Regions from separate parts of the Phytobacter palmae genome, predicted to be linked through region 3. Evidence: predicted binding sites of a transcription regulator. Region 3 holds the regulator's gene; each other region holds the start of a gene.

Region 1 (6,309 bases), on a different contig from region 3:
CCCATCGCCGTTTTCAGGAAACCTTCGCTGGCGGCCACTTCATCCTGGAACGCAGCATCAATACGGCCTGCGGTCAGATCAGAATAGATATTGTCCTGCCCCTGGTAGGAGACGATTTCAATACCCTGCGGCGCCCAGTGAACGTTACCGTATGTTTCCTGCGTGGTGCCCTGCAATACGCCAATGCGTTTGCCTTTCAGCTTCGCAAGATCGGGAACGATATCAGAGTCTTTCGCCACGACCAGACGAGAATCCGCTGCATACAGCTTGTCGGTGAACGAAATTTCCTGTTGGCGTTTTTCAGTAATTGAGAGAGATGACATGATGGCGTCGATTTTTTTCGCTTTAAGCGAAGGAATCAGCGCATCCAGTGGGTTTTCAATAAAGACACACTGGGTTTTGATACGCGTGCACAGCTCTTTCGCCAGATCGATGTCAAAACCAACCAATTCGCCCTGCGAATTCTTCGATTCAAAAGGAGCATAAGTTGGGTCAGTACCGATGCGGAGTTTTTGCGGAATAGCTGCGAATGCGCCTGAAACGCTGGAGATAGCGAGCACCAGAGAAAGTGATAACACCAATTTTTTCATAATTATCCTCAACAGACTGTCTTTCCTAAGGGATTTATTAGAAGAATACGGTGTCGCTATCGTGCCATTATATGGCACGGCAAGGCAAAGCATTCTGCCCGCCCGCCGGCATTTTTTGCATGGTTTTTGCTTAACTATGCATCGTTGCGCCATTTTAGTGCATCACGCGCACTAACTTGCAACATCACACGTATCGATGCACCATCCTGGAAAACCAAAATGGCGCATCGTTTTATCCCTACAAACAGCTGCTTTACTCGCCGTAGACGTTAAAGTCGAAATATTTTTTCGCGAGCTTATCGTAAGTACCGTCTTTACGAATTTCAGCAAAGGCTTTGTCGAAAGCCGCTTTCAACTCAGTATCGTCTTTACGCAGACCGATCCCGGTACCATCGCCGAAATATTTCTTATCTTTAACGGACGGGCCGGCGAACGCAAAATCTTTACCGGCAGGCTGTTTCAGAAAACCTTCGCTGGCAGCCACTTCATCCTGGAATGCAGCGTCCAGACGGCCTGCGGCCAGATCAGAGTAAATCAGATCCTGGTTCTGGTAGGCCACCACATCGATACCTTTAGTGCGCCAGTTGTCGTTCGCATAACCTTCTTGCGTAGACCCCTGCAGTACCCCTACGTGTTTGCCTTTCAGGGAGTCCAGCGTTGGCACGATCGGCGAGCCTTTTTTGGCAATCAGACGGGAGTCAGCGGCGTAGAGTTTGTCGGAGAAAGCAATCTCCTGCTGACGTTTTTCCGTAATAGAGAGGGAGGAGATGATAGCGTCAATTTTCTTCGCTTTCAGGGACGGGATAAGCGCGTCGAAGTCGCTGCCAACCCAGGTACATTTGACCTTGATGCGGGTACACATCTCATTACCGAGATCGATGTCAAAACCGACAAAATTCCCTTTCGCATCTTTGGAAGAGAAAGGTGCGTATGTCGCATCAGTACCGATACGTACTGTCTGGGGAAGCGCTGCGTAAACACTGGATGCCGCGGACAGGCCCAGCAGTAAAGACAGAGCAATAACCGTCTTCTTCATACATTACCCTCAAGTATTCTGATTTTATTTTGTGCTGCGTTGTGTTGTGTGTTGCTACGAGTTTACTTGCATGTCTTATGCCAGATTTTTAGCGCTGAAAAACAACAGCGTTAAATTTGTTAATAAAACGTTGCAAATTGCCCTTAATGGTGAAAGATAGCAGGTCCGCCGAACGAACCAGAGTGTTAAAAGGGGAAAAAAGGAATTAAATGTTGAGGATATGATCGCGATTGCAAAAACGCCCTGAAAAAGGGCATCGGGCAATGATGTGCACTATCTGGAGGCATTCCCTCCTTGCCAGCGGATAAATAAATCTTCCGGCAGAGTGATATCGAACTGATCCAGTACGCGATTCACGGTCTGGTTAATGATGTCATCCAGCGTTTTCGGCGCATGATAAAACGCAGGGACCGGCGGCATGATAATGGCTCCCAGTTCTGCCGCCTGTGTCATCAACCGCAGATGCCCTAAATGCAATGGCGTTTCACGCACGCATAGCACCAGCGGGCGACGCTCCTTTAACACCACATCCGCCGCACGCGTCAGCAGTCCGTCGGTATAGCTATGCACGATTCCTGAGAGCGTTTTTATTGAGCAGGGCAACACCACCATGCCCGCAGTCTTAAATGAGCCGGAAGAGATGTTAGCGGCAATATCACGGGCGTCATGCACTACATCCGCCATAGACTGAACGTCACGCAGGGAAAAATCGGTTTCGAGAGAGAGGGTCTGACGCGCGGCCGGGCTCATCACCAGATGGGTTTCAATATCCGCCACGTCGCGTAATACCTGCAACAAGCGCACACCGTAAATCGCGCCGCTGGCCCCTGAGATCCCAACAATGAGTCGTTTCATATCCGTCGCCTTTATCTATACTGAGGCAGACTTTGCCGGATTATGCCAGCCGTTGCAACTGATGAGCGCCCCCTCCGGACGGAGAGGGCGAAAACGGGTCAATTACCCTTCGTTGTGCATCTCTAAGTTTTCCACTTCGTTCTGACGCTGTACCGCTTTGGCATCGTCATTACGCAGGGAATCGAGATAATCGAGATACTGCTGGTTAACGTCTTTGGTGACATACACGCCGTTAAATACCGAGCATTCGAACTGCTGGATATCCGGGTTTTCCGCGCGTACGGCGTCGATCAGATCATTCAGGTCCTGGAAAATCAGGCCATCAGCGCCGATGATCTGGCGAATCTCATCCACTTCACGGCCATGTGCAATCAGTTCGTTTGCGGTCGGCATGTCAATGCCATAGACGTTCGGGAAACGAATTTCCGGCGCCGCAGAGGCGAGGTACACTTTCTTCGCTCCGGCTTCACGGGCCATCTCGATAATCTGCTCAGAGGTGGTACCACGCACGATGGAATCATCCACCAGCAGCACGTTTTTATCGCGGAATTCAGCGCGATTCGCGTTCAGCTTACGGCGGACAGATTTACGACGCAGTTGCTGACCCGGCATGATAAAGGTACGGCCAACGTAGCGATTTTTCACAAAACCCTGGCGATACGGCTTGCCAAGAATACGGGCGATTTCCAGCGCGATATCGCAGGAGGTTTCCGGGATTGGAATAACCACGTCGATATCCAGATCTTCCCATTCACGCGCAATCTTCTCGCCAAGCTTCGTGCCCATATTAACGCGAGCGCTGTAGACGGAGATTTTGTCGATGAAGGAGTCGGGGCGCGCAAAATAGACGTATTCGAACAGGCACGGGTTGCTGACCGGATTATCCGCGCACTGGCGGGTAAATAGCTGGCCTTTTTCGGTAATGTAAACAGCTTCACCCGGCGCGATATCACGCAGGAATTCAAAGCCCAGCGTATCAAGTGCCACGCTTTCAGACGCCACCATATATTCAGTGCGGCCGTCGCCAATATCGCGTTTGCCCAGTACCAGAGGACGAATACCGTTCGGGTCGCGGAAAGCAACCATGCCGTGACCGATGATCATCGCAACGCACGCATACGCGCCACGAATCTGGCGGTTGGTCGCGGCGACTGCGGCAAAAATGTTGTCTGCTTCCAGCGGATAATGGCGGAAGTTATCCAGCTCGCTGGCGAAAATGTTCAGCAGGATTTCTGAATCAGACGTGGTGTTGATGTGGCGGCGTTTTTCTTCAAACAGCTTTTTGCGCAGCTCGTGGGCATTGGTCAGGTTGCCGTTGTGGGCAAGCGTGATGCCGTAAGGGGAGTTAACGTAAAAAGGCTGAGCCTCGGAGGCGCTGGAGCTGCCAGCGGTTGGGTAACGCACATGGCCGATACCCATGTTGCCCTGAAGACGCTGCATATGGCGGGCTTCGAAAACATCGTTGACCAGGCCATTTGCTTTGCGCAGACGGAAACAATTATTTGCATCGATCGTGATGATGCCAGCGGCATCCTGTCCACGGTGCTGAAGCACCGATAACGCGTCATAAATCGACTGGTTGACCGGCATAACACCGGCGATACCGACAATACCGCACATACGTCTTTTCCTCGTTAAGCCACATCTCAGAGCGATTACGCTCTGGGCAAGAAACTTGACGAACTTTGCAGATAGTCAAAGAACCATCTGATGATGAAACTGAATTGCGGGATAAGCTGCGACTTCTGCCAGTCTTCGCTTTTTGACAGGCCCGTAAAGGTATCGAGAAAGAACAGAATGGCGGCGACGATTAGCACCCCGCGTAGCGCGCCAAAACAGATCCCCAACACCCTGTCTGTACCCGACAGGCCGGTTTTCTCCACAAGTTGACCTATCACGTAATTGACGATAGCGCCAACAATCAGCGTCGCGATGAACAAGATGGCGATGGATATCCCATTGCGAACCAGTTCATCTTCAAAGCCCGTAAACCAGACTGACAGGTAAGTGTAGTAATGACTGGCAACAAAGAAAGCACAACCCCATGTCACCAGTGATAACGCTTCACGAACAAAGCCGCGGATGAGGCTAACCAGACAGGAAAAACCAATCACCGCGATGATGGCGTAATCAATCCAGACCATATGTGTCCCACGATTTACGCCCTGTCGTCCAGTTCGGGGCGCATTCTAACAGAAAAAGAAAACGTTTGCGTAGGGATTTCCTTCCCGCGCGTAAATAAAAATGGCGCTGAAAAAATATTCAACGCCATCGAATCTTTAGCCTCTTCGGGCGTGTTTTATTCGTCTCAAAAACTCAGCCTCCCTTCCCGGCAACCCTCTCCCTGCCAGAGCGAGAAGCTCGATCCGATACTACTTTTCACCCTCTCCCCTGTGGAGAGAGGGACGAAATGAGGGGAAAAACGCACACTAATTCGCGCTATAACCCATTACCACGCCGCTCAAGCCTGACAGCTGCTTAAGCTCCTCAAGCGACCCTTTGAGTTTATCTTTCGATGCGTCCGGGCCGACCAGGATGCGGGTGATTTTACCCTGTACTGGCGTGGTTGGCGCAGTATAAACACGATAGCCTGCGCCGCGCAGTTTACCGACAATCTCGTTAACTTTATCGGCGTTCTTAAGCGCACCCAGTTGCACTACCCAGGCTTTACCCACTGGCGTCGATTTATCCGCCGCAGGCGGCTGTTCCGCAGGCGGGGTTGCCGCCACCTGTTCTGCCGGTTTCTGTGGTTGTGGCTTCGGCTTCTCAACCGGCTTTGGCTGTTCAGCCTGCTTCGGCGCTACGGGTTGCGCCGTGACATCCGGCGTCGTCGCCCCACTGACAGCCCGACGTGACGCATCCAGCGACGGCGCTGCCGCATCGCCAGCCTGCACCTCTTCCGCAGCCCCTTCCGGCGGCTGTGCCGGGAGCGCCTGCGTGGCCGCAGGCATCATATCCGGCTCATCGCGATCCCCCGGTTTGGGCACCAGAGGAATGGCGGCGAACTCATCCTGATAATGTTTTTTTTGCCCGTCCAGCAGCCCGGGAAGAATAATGACCCCGAGCGCAACCAGCACAATGGTTCCCATCAAACGGTTCTGAAACTTACTTGCCACCGGTTCTCCCCGCTTCCATCGCTTCCATGACATGTGCCACCGTATGGAATGAACCACACACCAGCACGGTATCTTCTGCTGTGGCCTCCGCCATCGCTGCCTGCCAGGCCTGCGCAACGTCCTGACAGGCCTTCCCTTGCGGTAAGTGCGCCATCAATTGTTCTGCCGTCGCACCGCGTGGCCCCTCCAGAGGGGCACAATACCAGCTATCGACCACAGGCTCCAGACAGGCGAGCGTTCCGGCGATGTCTTTATCATGCAGCATGCCGATGACCGCCAGCACGCGGCCACGCTCAGGCTCTGCCGCCAGCCGCCCGGCAAGGTAAGCCGCCGCATGAGGATTATGCGCCACATCCAGAATAAGACGCGGGTTATGTCGCACAATCTGGAAGCGGCCAGGCAGAATCGCCGAGGCGATGCCGTCACGGATAGCCTGCTCGCTCACCGCCAGCCCGCTGGCCCGCAGTGCCGCAAGTGCGGTCGCGGCATTAGGCTGCGGCACCTGCGGCAACGGTAAACCTGTCAGTTCACCCTTGCCGTCGCGAAAACGCCACTGCCCCTGCTCTACTTCATACTGCCAGTCCACGCCACGACGCAGCAGCAGAGCACCTTTTTCTGCGGCCACGTCGCCAATGGTGTATGGCATATCACTTTCGCCGACCACCGCGGGTTTACCGCCACGGAAGATGCCCGCTTTTTCGCGACCGATACT
Region 2 (6,309 bases), on a different contig from region 3:
TTTCCTGCCAGACAAACTCTTCCGGTTTCAGCCAGATGCCGATGTATTGCCCAGGGCGGAAATCAGCCACGGGCTGCCCATCCACAGGGGAGAATACAAAGCTGGTGATTAACGCGCTTTGTTCGGTTTTTTCCACCAGACGAAACGGGCGCGTCCCTTCCCAGCCGCCCGCTTTGCGCGCATTTTCATTATACAGTTGCGCTTCCCGCTGGATGAAAACACCGGCGAGCACGCCATAGGCTTTACCCCATGCGTCAAGAACGTCCTGCCCTGGGCTGAACATCTCATCAAGGGTGGCCAGTAAGTGATGGCCGACAATATCGTACTGCGCAGGCTGGATCTGAAAACTGGTGTGTTTTTGGGCAATCTTTTCGACCGCAGGCAATAACGCGGCGAGGTTATCAAGGTTACTTGCGTAGGCTGCGATGGCGTTAAACAAGGCTTCGCGCTGATCGCCGTTACGCTGATTGCTCATATTGAAAATATCTTTGAGTTCCGGATTGTGCGTAAACATCCGGTCATAAAAATGGGCGGTCAATTTTGGACCGGTTTCCAGCAGCAGGGGAATGGTGGCTTTCACCGTTGCGATGGTTTGAACGTCAAGCATGGCGGCTTCCTGTTTGGTTATCTATAAGATGTATTCTAAATGCATCTTATAGTCGCGAAAGCGGTGTTGTAAAGGGGGGAGCGGCTGTCACAAGGAATTTCAAACGTGAAGAAGTTGCATCACAAACGTGAAAAGAATTCCATTGCAACGGTAAAGTGCATTATCTCTCAAACCCTTGCCTGGCGCGGAGCCAATCGTTTGCGTAAAAACCTTTGTCAAGACCTGTTATCGCGATATGAATCAGTTATACTGTGAGCCGTCACCCAAAACGGGCCCTCAATTTGAGTTGCTTTATTGTTAGCTGAGCAGGAGATGCGGATGTTAAAACGTGAAATGAACATTGCCGATTATGATGCCGAACTGTGGCAGGCTATGGAGCAGGAAAAAGTACGTCAGGAAGAACACATTGAACTGATCGCCTCCGAGAACTACACCAGCCCGCGTGTAATGCAGGCACAGGGCTCTCAGCTGACCAACAAATATGCCGAAGGTTACCCGGGTAAACGCTACTATGGCGGTTGCGAGTATGTCGATATCGTTGAACAACTGGCGATCGACCGCGCAAAAGAGCTGTTCGGCGCTGACTATGCGAACGTGCAGCCGCACTCCGGCTCTCAGGCTAACTTCGCAGTCTATACCGCGCTGCTGCAACCGGGCGATACCGTTCTGGGTATGAACCTGGCGCAGGGCGGCCACCTGACTCATGGCTCCCCGGTTAACTTCTCCGGCAAACTGTACAACATCATCCCTTACGGTATTGATGAGTCCGGTAAAATTGACTACGAAGACATGGCTAAGCAGGCCAAAGAGCACAAGCCGAAAATGATCATCGGTGGTTTCTCGGCTTATTCCGGTATCGTTGACTGGGCAAAAATGCGTGAAATCGCTGACAGCATCGGTGCTTATCTGTTCGTCGATATGGCACACGTTGCGGGTCTGATTGCCGCAGGCGTTTACCCGAACCCGGTTCCGCACGCTCACGTCGTTACCACTACCACCCACAAAACCCTGGCGGGTCCACGCGGTGGCCTGATCCTGGCGAAAGGCGGTGACGAAGATCTGTACAAAAAACTGAACTCCGCTGTCTTCCCAAGCGCTCAGGGCGGCCCACTGATGCACGTTATCGCAGCAAAAGCGGTGGCACTGAAAGAAGCGATGGAGCCAGAGTTCAAAGTTTACCAGCAGCAGGTTGCTAAAAACGCGAAAGCGATGGTGGAAGTGTTCCTGAACCGCGGCTACAAAGTGGTGTCTGGCGGTACTGAAAACCACCTGTTCCTGCTGGATCTGGTTGATAAAAACCTGACCGGTAAAGAAGCGGATGCGGCACTGGGCCGTGCTAACATCACCGTGAACAAAAACAGCGTGCCTAACGATCCTAAGAGCCCGTTTGTGACCTCCGGTATCCGTATCGGTTCTCCGGCGATTACCCGTCGCGGCTTTAAAGAAGCGGAAGCGAAAGAACTGGCTGGCTGGATGTGTGACGTTCTGGACAATATCAATGACGAAGCGGTTATCGAGCGCGTCAAAGGTAAAGTTCTGGATATCTGCGCACGCTTCCCGGTTTACGCATAACTCCTGCACATATCTAAAAATGCCCGCACTTCGCGGGCATTTTTTTGCCTTATTGCAGGGTGTAATAACCGTGAACGCCCATATAAATCCCCACCAGTGCAATCAATATGCTGGAGAAATAGGGGGCGCGCCGGGCAAGGGTATTGAATCCTGACCAGCGTTTCACTGCCTGCTGTACGCTCACTGCCGCTCCCACGCCCACCGCAACCAGGGTTAATGCCAGACCGATGCTAAAGCACACCACCATCGTAGCGCCCAGCGTGAATGCCTTAAGCTGAATACAGATCAGCAGTACGGTAATCGCCGCCGGGCAGGGGATGAGCCCCCCCGTCAGGCCAAACAGCAGAATTTGCCCGTTAGTCACCTTATTGCCGTTAAAGCGGCGCTCAATATCCCGTGCATGGGCCAGTTCGTGCGCGTCACGATACTCTTCTTGTTTCTCCACTTTCCGCGCAGAGAGGATGACTGGCTGGCGCAGACTCAGGCTCGCGGCCTGGGCTGGCTGGAAAATCAGCCCCTGTGCATGAGGGTGGGCATGATCGTGATGGTGGTCGTGATGGTGGTCATGGCCGTGATCATGGTGATGGTGATTCGCATGCCACTGTCGTTCGCCTTGCCAGGTTCGCCAGAACATCCATGCGGCTGTCCCCAGAATGATCGCCGCTGAGATCATCTGCATCCAGGGCTCTACGGCCCCGGCGGTGAACCGACGGCTGATAAACATTCCGCCCATCGCGATAAGCCAGACCACTGCCGTATGAGACAACGTGGCCGCAAGACCGAGCATAACGGCCTGTTTTACGGTGCCTTTGATCGCAATGATAAAGGCCGCCATCATCGTTTTTGAATGTCCCGGCTCAAGGCCATGTAGTGCGCCGAGCAGAATGGCGCTCGGAATGAAAAACCAGCCATTTCCCTGCTGAAAGAGGGTTGCAAAATCGGTCATGAGAATAATTCTCGCTCTTTGTTTTATTTGTTCAATCTACTCCCCCCCAGTAAAAAATACTACCCCCCAGTAGAATGAAACTCCCCCCCAGTTGTTCTGTGATATGATTTTTTCACTCAGCAGAGGCAAAAGTGAGGTCAGTATGTCGCATACCATTCGGGATAAAAAAAAGCTCAAAGCACGGGCGAGTAAGATTGAAGGACAAGTAGCGGCGCTGAAAAAGATGCTTGATGAACCGCATGAATGCGCACAGGTTTTGCAGCAAATCGCTGCTATTCGCGGGGCGGTAAACGGCCTGATGCGTGAGGTCATCAAAGGGCACTTGACCGATCATATTGTTCATGAAAATGATGAAGTCAAACGTGAAGCCGATCTTGATGTGGTGCTGAGTGTACTGGATTCTTATATTCGCTAGCGGCAGTCTGAATGACACTTCTCTCGTGTCTGTTATATAACTGTTACTTGCCAGTTTATTGATTTCCCTCCAGACTATCGCCTCATTCAGGAGGGAATCATGATTTTGCAGTCCACGCGCTGGCTGGCGCTCGCTTATTTCACCTATTTTTTTAGTTACGGTATCTTTTTGCCCTTCTGGAGTGTCTGGCTCAAAGGCACAGGTCTCACGCCGGAAACCATCGGGATCTTACTCGGCGCGGGTCTGGTAGCGCGTTTTCTCGGCAGCCTGCTTATCGCCCCGCGTGTCAGTAATCCCTCTCTGCTTATTAAAGCGCTACGCATACTTGCTTTGATCACGCTGGTGTTTGCGTTCGCCTTTTGGGCCGGAACCAATGTGGCCTGGCTGATGGTAGTGATTATCGGTTTTAACCTCTTTTTCTCGCCGCTGGTTCCCTTGACGGATGCGCTCGCCAATACCTGGCAGAAACAGTTTCCTATGGACTACGGGCGGGTACGCGTCTGGGGCTCTATCGCCTTCGTTATTGGCTCGGCGGCAACCGGAAAACTGGTTAGCGAGTTTGATTATCGTGCCGTACTGGCGATGCTGACGCTGGGGGTTGCCTCAATGCTGTTAGGGATGCTACTACGCCCGTCGATTTTGCCTCAGGGAGACACTCGCCATCAGGATGTTACAGGCTGGAAGGCATGGCGCGATCTGGTAATAAAAAGCTGGCGTTTCCTGGTTTGCGTTTCGCTACTCCAGGGTGCGCATGCGGCCTATTATGGTTTCAGCGCGATCTACTGGCAGGAAGCGGGGTATTCCGCTTCAACGGTGGGCTATCTCTGGTCGCTTGGGGTGGTCGCCGAAGTTGTTGTCTTTACGCTCAGTAACCGGTTGTTCCGTCGCTTTAGCGCCCGCGATTTGCTTTTACTGTCTGCCGTTTGTGGGCTGGTGCGCTGGGGGCTGATGGGATGGACGACCGGCCTGCCGTGGCTTATTGTCGCACAAATCCTGCACTGCGGAACCTTCACCGTCTGCCATCTGGCCGGTATGCGCTACATCGCTGCCCGCAAAGAAAATGAGATAATCCGCCTGCAGGCTGTCTATTCCGCCGTCGCAATGGGTGGAAGTATTGCGGTGATGACCATGTTCTCCGGATTCTTATTCCAGCATCTGCATCAGGGGCTGTTCTGGTTCATGGCGCTACTGGCAGTGCCTGCACTGTTTTTACGCCCTAAGGTTGCCGCTCAGCCTTAAGCTTCAAGCATTTCACGGATATGCGCCTGCTGATGACCGGTCAGCGGGCGATCTGCATGGATTAACGGCGGTGAAAAGAGGGGCAGCGGGGTAGTATACGGGGTTACTATCAGCGTAACGTCGCGCGGAGCCCCCTGTTTCTGAAAATCCTGCAGCGGCAAATATTTGATATTGAGCGGGAGCAGCGTGAGTTCACGCAGTTGCAATTCAATTTCCTGTTCGCGCTCTGGCTCATTGCCGGTAAGCAGTACAACCTGTTTTTCATGCAGATCGCTTTCCTGCATCAGCCATGCCCCGAAAATGACCGCCACCAGGCCCGCTTCCTCGTCGCTAAAACGTAGCCCGTATTCTTTTTCCACCACCAATAACGCTTCGCGGGCGGTGCGTACCAGGCGTGGATAAAGACGGAAAATCTCCTCCTGCAGGCTGTCATCAATACCAATACCGAAGAGATTGCGATCCAGCGCCTGGGCCAGGTGGACATAGAGCTGTGCCGCCAGCCCTCGTTCATCGCTGAAACGCAGCCCGGCAAGCGCGCGAAAGCGGGCAATCATATGGCCAATGGCATGTTGCAGGCGTTTATCCTGCTGTTGATTATCGTTCAGCGGATCCGGCGTGCGCAGCATCATAAACAGCAGGGAGAGAAAAGCATGTTCGTTGCCGGGCGGTAATGCGGTGACACGGCGGCGCCAGTGACGCACGATTTCATGCGCCGCTGCGTATTCTGCGCGCATTTGTGTCCATGCCTGCTGAACCGGGTTAAACTCCGGCGTAAAACCGTAGTGACTTTGCAGCAGGCAGTACTGGAGATAAAGACGCAGAAATTGAATGTCCCGGCATTCAAATGAACGCTCCAGGCGCCGGGCGCAGAGGTTAATCAGCGCGCGCAAATTGGTATCGTCATACAGCGTGCGGGCAACGCCCTGTTGCTTGAGGGCGGCTTTGAGCGCAGGCGCATAATGCTGAGTAATAAAATGGGGACACAAGCGCAGCCCACGCCGGAGCCATTGCAACAGGCATAAACGTTGGTCGAGTGCTGTGCCTTCAATCCGGTAGCTGCCGTCCTGTCGGGACGTAATATTCAGCCGATGAAAACGTTGGATCTCATGGTCGGTATCGACAATATCCTGCCGGATGACCTCTTCGTCCACGCCATTCATGGCACGTATGATTTCCGTGGTGACAGTGTGCCCTGGGAGTGCGAGCATCAAAAGCACCTGGCAGCGGCGCTGCGGACTGGAGAGCACAGATGGCGGTGTCATTTCTATTGTCATCTGTCAGGCTCCAGTAAGGTTTTTTGATAAGAATAGCTAAAGGTATGTCTGGTGAAAGCGAAGCCGCAGCCCTTTCCTTCAGGATTGCCGGAGAGCATCACAGAATTTTTCTCGTGAGGAATACATGCAAGCAGTTAAACAATGCGCTTTTGGGCTCTTTCTCGCATTTTTATCATTCAGTGCGCTGGCACATCCACACAGTTTTATCCGGATAAAAATGCAGCTCGTGGTGGATAACGGGCAGTGGACCGGGATG
Region 3 (6,309 bases):
CTCTTACCTGCCGCTCAGGCGGCAGGTAACTCTCTCTTTTTTCTCCCCTTTCGATTTGCTACCCTATCCTTACACTCAATAAGGTTATTGAGTGCATTAAAACAATAAGGAGTGAAGCAATGTCGTTCGAATTACCTGCATTACCGTATGCAAAAGACGCCCTGGCACCGCACATTTCTGCGGAAACGCTGGAGTACCATCACGGCAAACACCATCAGGCTTATGTCACCAATCTGAATAACCTGATCAAAGGCAGCCCGCTTGAAGGCAAAACGCTCGAAGAGATTATTCGTAGCTCCGAAGGCGGCGTGTTTAACAATGCAGCCCAGGTCTGGAACCATACTTTCTACTGGCATTGTCTGGCCCCGAACGCAGGCGGTGAGCCTGCAGGCGCTGTGGCAGCTGCAATTAACAGCGCATTTGGCAGCTTTGCTGAGTTTAAAGCGAAATTCACGGATGCCGCAGTGAAGAACTTTGGTTCAGGCTGGACGTGGCTTGTGAAAAACGCCGATGGCAAACTGGCAATTGTTTCGACATCGAATGCCGGAACGCCGCTTACCACCGACGCCAGGCCGTTGCTGACTGTGGATGTGTGGGAACACGCTTACTACATTGACTATCGTAACGCCCGTCCAAACTATCTGGAGCATTTCTGGGCGCTGGTCAACTGGGAGTTTGTCGCGAAGAATCTCGCCGCATAATCATCAGGAGGGGAAACCCTCCTGTTTTTTTATTCCGCTGCTGTGCAGGTTCGCTCTGCATTAGCTCTGCCGGAAAGCAACACCAGCAATAGCGCCATTCCCGCAATAATCGCCCCGGTTACCGGCACGACGGTGTATCCCAGTCCACCCGAGATCACCGCGCCCCCTGCCGCTGCCCCCAGCGCATTGCCCAGGTTAAACGCACCAATATTTACGGATGATGACAGGCCCGGAGCCTCATGCGCCACGCGCATAACACGCATCTGCAACGGAGGCACTACCGCGAAGGTTGCCGCACCCCAGACAACCATACTGATTGCTGCGCCGATTTCACTGCGCGCCAGCCAGGGAATTGCAACCATAATTACGATCAATAGCAACAAGAAGCCTTTCAGGGTCGCCGTGACCGAGCGGTCAGCCAGCTTGCCGCCAAGATAGTTACCGATGGAGAATCCAACGCCTACCAGCACCAGCATCGCGGTGATAAACGCAGGTGTGGCATCGGTAATACGGTGCAGTACGGGTGAAATGTAGGTATAGAGCGTGAACATCGCCCCGGCCCCCAGTACCGTCGTCAGCAACGCCGAAACTACCTGAGGACGCATTAATACTGCCAGTTCTTTACGCACATCAGGACGCTCACCGGCACTGCCTTTCGGCAACGAAAAGTAGAGACTGATCATAGCGATGACACCCAGCCCCGCTGTGGCCAGGAACGACATGCGCCAGCCAATCGCCCCACCCAGCCAGGTTGCTGCGGGCACACCGCCGATATTGGCGATAGTCAGCCCCATAAACATGGTCGCTACCGCACTGGCCTGTTTTTCTTTTGCCACCACGCTTGCTGCCACCACAGAACCAAGCCCAAAGAACGCACCATGATTCAGACTGGTAATGATGCGGGAGAGCATCAATGTTGTGTAATCAGGTGAAAGTGCCGACAGCACATTGCCGAGGGTAAAAATCGCCATCAGGAATACCAGCGCATTACGTCGCGCCCGATGGGAAAGCAACAGCGTCATTAACGGTGCGCCAACCATGACGCCAATAGCATAAGCGCTAATAAGCATACCCGCTGCCGGGATCGAGACATCCACGCCCTGGGCGATAACGGGCAGTAACCCCATGGGTGAAAATTCGGTCGTACCGATGCCGAAAGCGCCAATCGCCAGGGCAAGCAGTGGGAAATTGATCTTCATAAATAGACTCCGGAATTGCCGTGTCGACGCGCGACACCGTCACAGAAGTCAAAAGTATGACATCAATCACAAAAAACAGAAGTTAGCGAAATGGGAAAAGACTATTGCTGATTTGATGACAATCGACAGGAGAGACGAGGGAGAGAGGGCTCTCCCCCGGGGTAAATCAATGCAGTGCGGCAGTGAGTCCGCCAGCAACAATCAGGGCGAGTACAATTACGGTAGTCACTAAAGAAAACTTCAGGTCGGTGCTCATCAATTTTTCTCCTTATTAATTTCCACACAAAAAGTGATGTAACGCATTTTTGCACAAATAAACGTAAAAATCTTGCAGGATTTAGAGTGATACACGTTTTAGCACTTCCCCTTTTGGTCAAGATCAGACAAAATTCGACGCTAAATTTATTAGCGTACCGGCCATTGACTCCCCTCCTGACGTCCAGTGTCTTTTTCCCGGCGTATTGCAATCCCTTCTATGGGTAAAGGGTGATGGAAGGCAAACGTTTACCTTATGTATTATCAGGAGTTTACGATATGGTCTGGAGTAAGATCTGATGGCAACGATTAAAGACGTAGCGAAGCGAGCAAACGTTTCCACCACAACCGTATCACATGTAATTAACAAGACGCGTTTCGTTGCAGAAGAGACGCGCAACGCGGTCTGGGCAGCGATTAAAGAATTACACTACTCTCCCAGCGCGGTTGCCCGCAGTTTGAAAGTCAATCACACGAAATCTATTGGCTTGCTGGCGACCAGTAGCGAAGCGGCTTATTTCGCCGAGATCATCGAAGCAGTTGAGAAAAATTGTTTCCAGAAAGGCTACACCCTTATTCTCGGTAACGCCTGGAATAACCTGGAAAAACAGCGCGCCTATCTGTCGATGATGGCGCAAAAACGTGTGGATGGTCTGCTGGTCATGTGTTCTGAATACCCGGAATCGTTACTCAGCATGCTGGAGGAATATCGCCATATTCCTATGGTGGTAATGGACTGGGGCGAAGCAAAAGCCGATTTTACCGATACGGTAATCGATAACGCCTTTGCCGGTGGCTATATGGCCGGCCGTTATCTGATTGAACGCGGCCATCGCGAAATTGGCGTTATCCCCGGGCCATTAGAGCGCAACACGGGAGCCGGCCGTCTTAGTGGCTTTATGAAAGCGATGCAAGAGGCCCACATCAATGTACCGGAAAACTGGATTGTGCAGGGCGACTTTGAGCCGGAGTCCGGTTATCGTGCGATGCAACAAATACTGACTCAGTCTTCTCGCCCGACTGCGGTGTTCTGCGGTGGCGACATTATGGCGATGGGCGCGTTGTGCGCGGCTGATGAAATGGGCCTGCGCGTGCCGCAGGATATTTCGGTGATCGGTTATGATAACGTGCGCAATTCACGTTTCTTTACCCCTTCACTGACAACTATCCACCAGCCGAAAGACTCGCTGGGTGAAACCGCGTTTAACATGCTACTGGACCGCATCGTGAACAAGCGTGAAGAGTCACAATCAATTGAAGTGCATCCGCGTCTGATTGAACGCCGCTCGGTTGCCGATGGTCCGTTCCGCGACTATCGCCGTTAATCCTGCCGGGAGCAGTTCATTCCTGCTCCCGCAGCCACTCTCTGTTCAGTGTTTCGCTGTCACCCAGGTAATCCAGTAACCAGCTCAGCGCCGGTGAAGCATCATTCTGCTGCCAGGTCAGACAACAGGCGGCGTCCGGGAAAGGATTTTCAAGTGCCAGCGCAACCCATTCACCGCGATCGATCCACGGACGGGCAAAATGCGCTGGCACCATCCCAATGCATAGCCCGGCAGACAAGCAGGCAGCAGATGATTCCCAGTCAGGGGCGACAACCCGCTTCTGATTATCCAGAAGCCAGGTGATGCGTTTAGGCAGCGAACGGGAGGTATCTTCGCGCACCAGCGATGGCCAGTTCCGTAACGTATCATCACTGAGCGGCGACGCCATCGCCGCCAGCGGATGATGACGCGCAACCACACATTTCCAGCTCAACATGCCCATATCGCGAAAGGTATAGCGGCCCCCGACCGGAATTGCCTGAGTTGCGCCAATAGCCAGTTCAACACGTCCGTCGGCCAGCGCATCCCATACACCGTTAAATACCTCCTGGGAGACCAGCAGTTCGACATCGCTAAAATGGCGATAGAAATCGACAATCATCTGGCGCGTACGTTCCGGTTTAACGATGTTATCAACGGCGATAGATAACTGCCCACGCCAGCCGTTGGCAATTTGCTGACACTGTTGCCGGGTGATCTGCATTTTTTTGATAACAGAACGCCCCTCTTTCAAAAACCACACGCCAGCGGGCGTCAATTCAACATCCCGGTGACGGCGTTCAAACAACGGTACCGCCAGCCACTCTTCGAGTTGACGCACGGTATAGCTGACCGCAGAAGGTACACGATGTAGCTCCTGCGCTGCACCGCTAAAGCTGCCATTTCGGGCAACGGCATCAACCACTTCGAGAGAATATTCTGACCACATAATCTGCCTGCAAAAATTTTGAAACCACCGGACAAATATTAGCGTTTCACAAGCCGGGTTGCACTCCTTAGACTCTGGAGCCCTGATTACCTGTCATAAAAAGAGATCTGCCATGCAACCTGGAAAAGGATTTTTAGTCTGGCTCGCGGGCTTAAGCGTACTGGGCTTTCTGGCTACAGATATGTACCTGCCGGCGTTTGCCGATATTCAGCAAGATTTAAATACGTCTGCCGCAGCGGTCAGCGCGACGCTAAGCCTGTTTCTTGCAGGCTTTGCTGTTGCTCAACTGGTATGGGGGCCGCTGTCGGATCGCTATGGCAGGAAGCCTGTTTTGCTCGCGGGCCTGGCCATTTTCGCCGTCGGCTGCCTTGGTATGCTTTGGGTGCAGAACGCTGTCTGGTTGCTGGTGTTGCGTTTTGTCCAGGCCATCGGGGTCTGTGCGGCTGCCGTGACCTGGCAGGCGCTGGTGACGGATCATTATCCGGCGCAGCGGACAAACCGCATTTTTGCCACCATTATGCCGCTGGTGGGTTTATCTCCTGCCCTCGCGCCCCTGCTTGGCAGCTGGATTCTGGCCCACTTCTCCTGGCAGGCAATCTTCGCCACATTATTTATCATCACTGTAATATTGATGCTCCCGGCACTGCGTCTGCGCAGTGGCGCGCAGCACCCCGCACAAACGGTACAGGCGCTGACTTTCGCCGCGCTGTTGCGCGATAAGGGCTATCGTGGCAACGTGCTGATTTACGCCGCCTGCTCGGCCAGTTTTTTCGCCTGGCTTACCGGTTCACCGTTTATTCTTCATGAGATGGGATACGGCCCCGCAGTTATTGGTCTGAGTTATGTGCCGCAAACCATAGCCTTTCTGGTCGGGGGTTACGGCTGTCGCGCCGCATTGCAAAAATGGTCTGGTGCCCGTTTATTACCGTGGTTGCTGCTGGCTTTCGCATTGAGCGTCGCTGCAACCTGGGCTGTGGGGCTGATGCCTGGCGCCTCGCTGACCGCCCTGTTAATCCCCTTCTGTCTGATGGCAATGGCAAATGGAGCTATTTATCCGATAGTGGTAGCTCAGGCACTGCGCCCCTTCCCGCAGGCTACCGGCCGGGCGGCAGCCTTGCAGAATACACTGCAACTGGGGCTCTGTTTTGTTGCAAGCCTGGTGGTCTCGGGCCTGATTGCTCATCCTCTGCTCGCCACCACCAGCGTGATGCTGTCGACGGTCATTCTGGTCGCGTTTGGTTACCGCATGCAACGCCAGGAAAGTGAAAGTTATCATGCAAATGGAGCCAGTAAATCGTCTTCACATGCGTAGTTGCATGAGCGACTATGTTACAGTTTAGTGATTAGCTTGCTAACAGTTTTCTGTTGTATCACTGGATTTTGAGGCCTATACTCTTTTCCGGCTAGTTACAAATACGATAAATATTATGTATTAACGGGAGCCGGAGCGCTCCCGTTTGACCATGGAAGGCCTTTCTGGCAAGGGTCATCTCCCTTCCTCTGTTCTACGTCGGATATCAGCCTCACGGCGCAAACCGTGAGATTTCTCACATGCCTCAAAAAGCGTCTACGCTCTTTTAAGGTTCTAATCACTTGCTGGTGGTGGAGAAGTTATGAGTTCATCGTGTATAGAAGAGGTTAGCGTACGGGATGATAACTGGTTCCGTATCGCGAATGAGTTGCTGAGCCGCGCCGGTATCCAGGTAAATGGACCGTCGGCATCTGATATTCAGGTTAAAAACCCTGATTTTTTTAAACGCGTTTTGCAGGAGGGTTCGCTCGGGCTGGGAGAAAGTTATATGGACGGCTGGTGGGAGTGTGACCGGCTGGACATCTTTTTTACGAAAGTATTGCGTGCCGGGCTGGAAAAACAGCTTCCGCGTCATTTAAAAGATACGCTT

The links. Region 3 encodes PurR, which represses purine synthesis genes. Its sites were predicted from a motif close to CANGCAAACGTTTGCNTG; they were not measured.
Region 1: a site for PurR is predicted at 4,680-4,697, ahead of cvpA (colicin V production protein). Genes of this name have one in related genera too.
Region 2: a site for PurR is predicted at 772-789, ahead of glyA (serine hydroxymethyltransferase). Genes of this name have one in related genera too.

What each region holds. Positions count from the first base shown of each region.
Region 1 is NZ_JBCIVJ010000018.1:42,521-48,829, forward strand. Features, by position in the region: gene hisJ (histidine ABC transporter substrate-binding protein HisJ) at 1-590, opposite strand, end outside; gene argT (lysine/arginine/ornithine ABC transporter substrate-binding protein ArgT) at 844-1,626, opposite strand; gene AAIG39_RS19590 (UbiX family flavin prenyltransferase) at 1,900-2,481, opposite strand; gene purF (amidophosphoribosyltransferase) at 2,584-4,101, opposite strand; gene cvpA (colicin V production protein) at 4,137-4,625, opposite strand; gene dedD (cell division protein DedD) at 4,911-5,597, opposite strand; gene folC (bifunctional tetrahydrofolate synthase/dihydrofolate synthase) at 5,587-6,309, opposite strand, start outside.
Region 2 is NZ_JBCIVJ010000012.1:149,208-155,516, reverse strand. Features, by position in the region: gene hmpA (NO-inducible flavohemoprotein) at 1-607, opposite strand, end outside; gene glyA (serine hydroxymethyltransferase) at 926-2,179, shown strand; gene AAIG39_RS15880 (nickel/cobalt efflux protein RcnA) at 2,229-3,125, opposite strand; gene rcnR (Ni(II)/Co(II)-binding transcriptional repressor RcnR) at 3,268-3,540, shown strand; gene AAIG39_RS15870 (3-phenylpropionate MFS transporter) at 3,640-4,779, shown strand; gene csiE (stationary phase inducible protein CsiE) at 4,776-6,053, opposite strand; gene AAIG39_RS15860 (DUF1007 family protein) at 6,178-6,309, shown strand, end outside.
Region 3 is NZ_JBCIVJ010000015.1:118,862-125,170, reverse strand. Features, by position in the region: gene sodB (superoxide dismutase [Fe]) at 120-701, shown strand; gene AAIG39_RS18195 (MFS transporter) at 731-1,900, opposite strand; gene cydH (cytochrome bd-I oxidase subunit CydH) at 2,067-2,156, opposite strand; gene purR (HTH-type transcriptional repressor PurR) at 2,455-3,480, shown strand; gene punR (DNA-binding transcriptional activator PunR) at 3,497-4,408, opposite strand; gene punC (purine nucleoside transporter PunC) at 4,521-5,720, shown strand; gene cfa (cyclopropane fatty acyl phospholipid synthase) at 6,022-6,309, shown strand, end outside.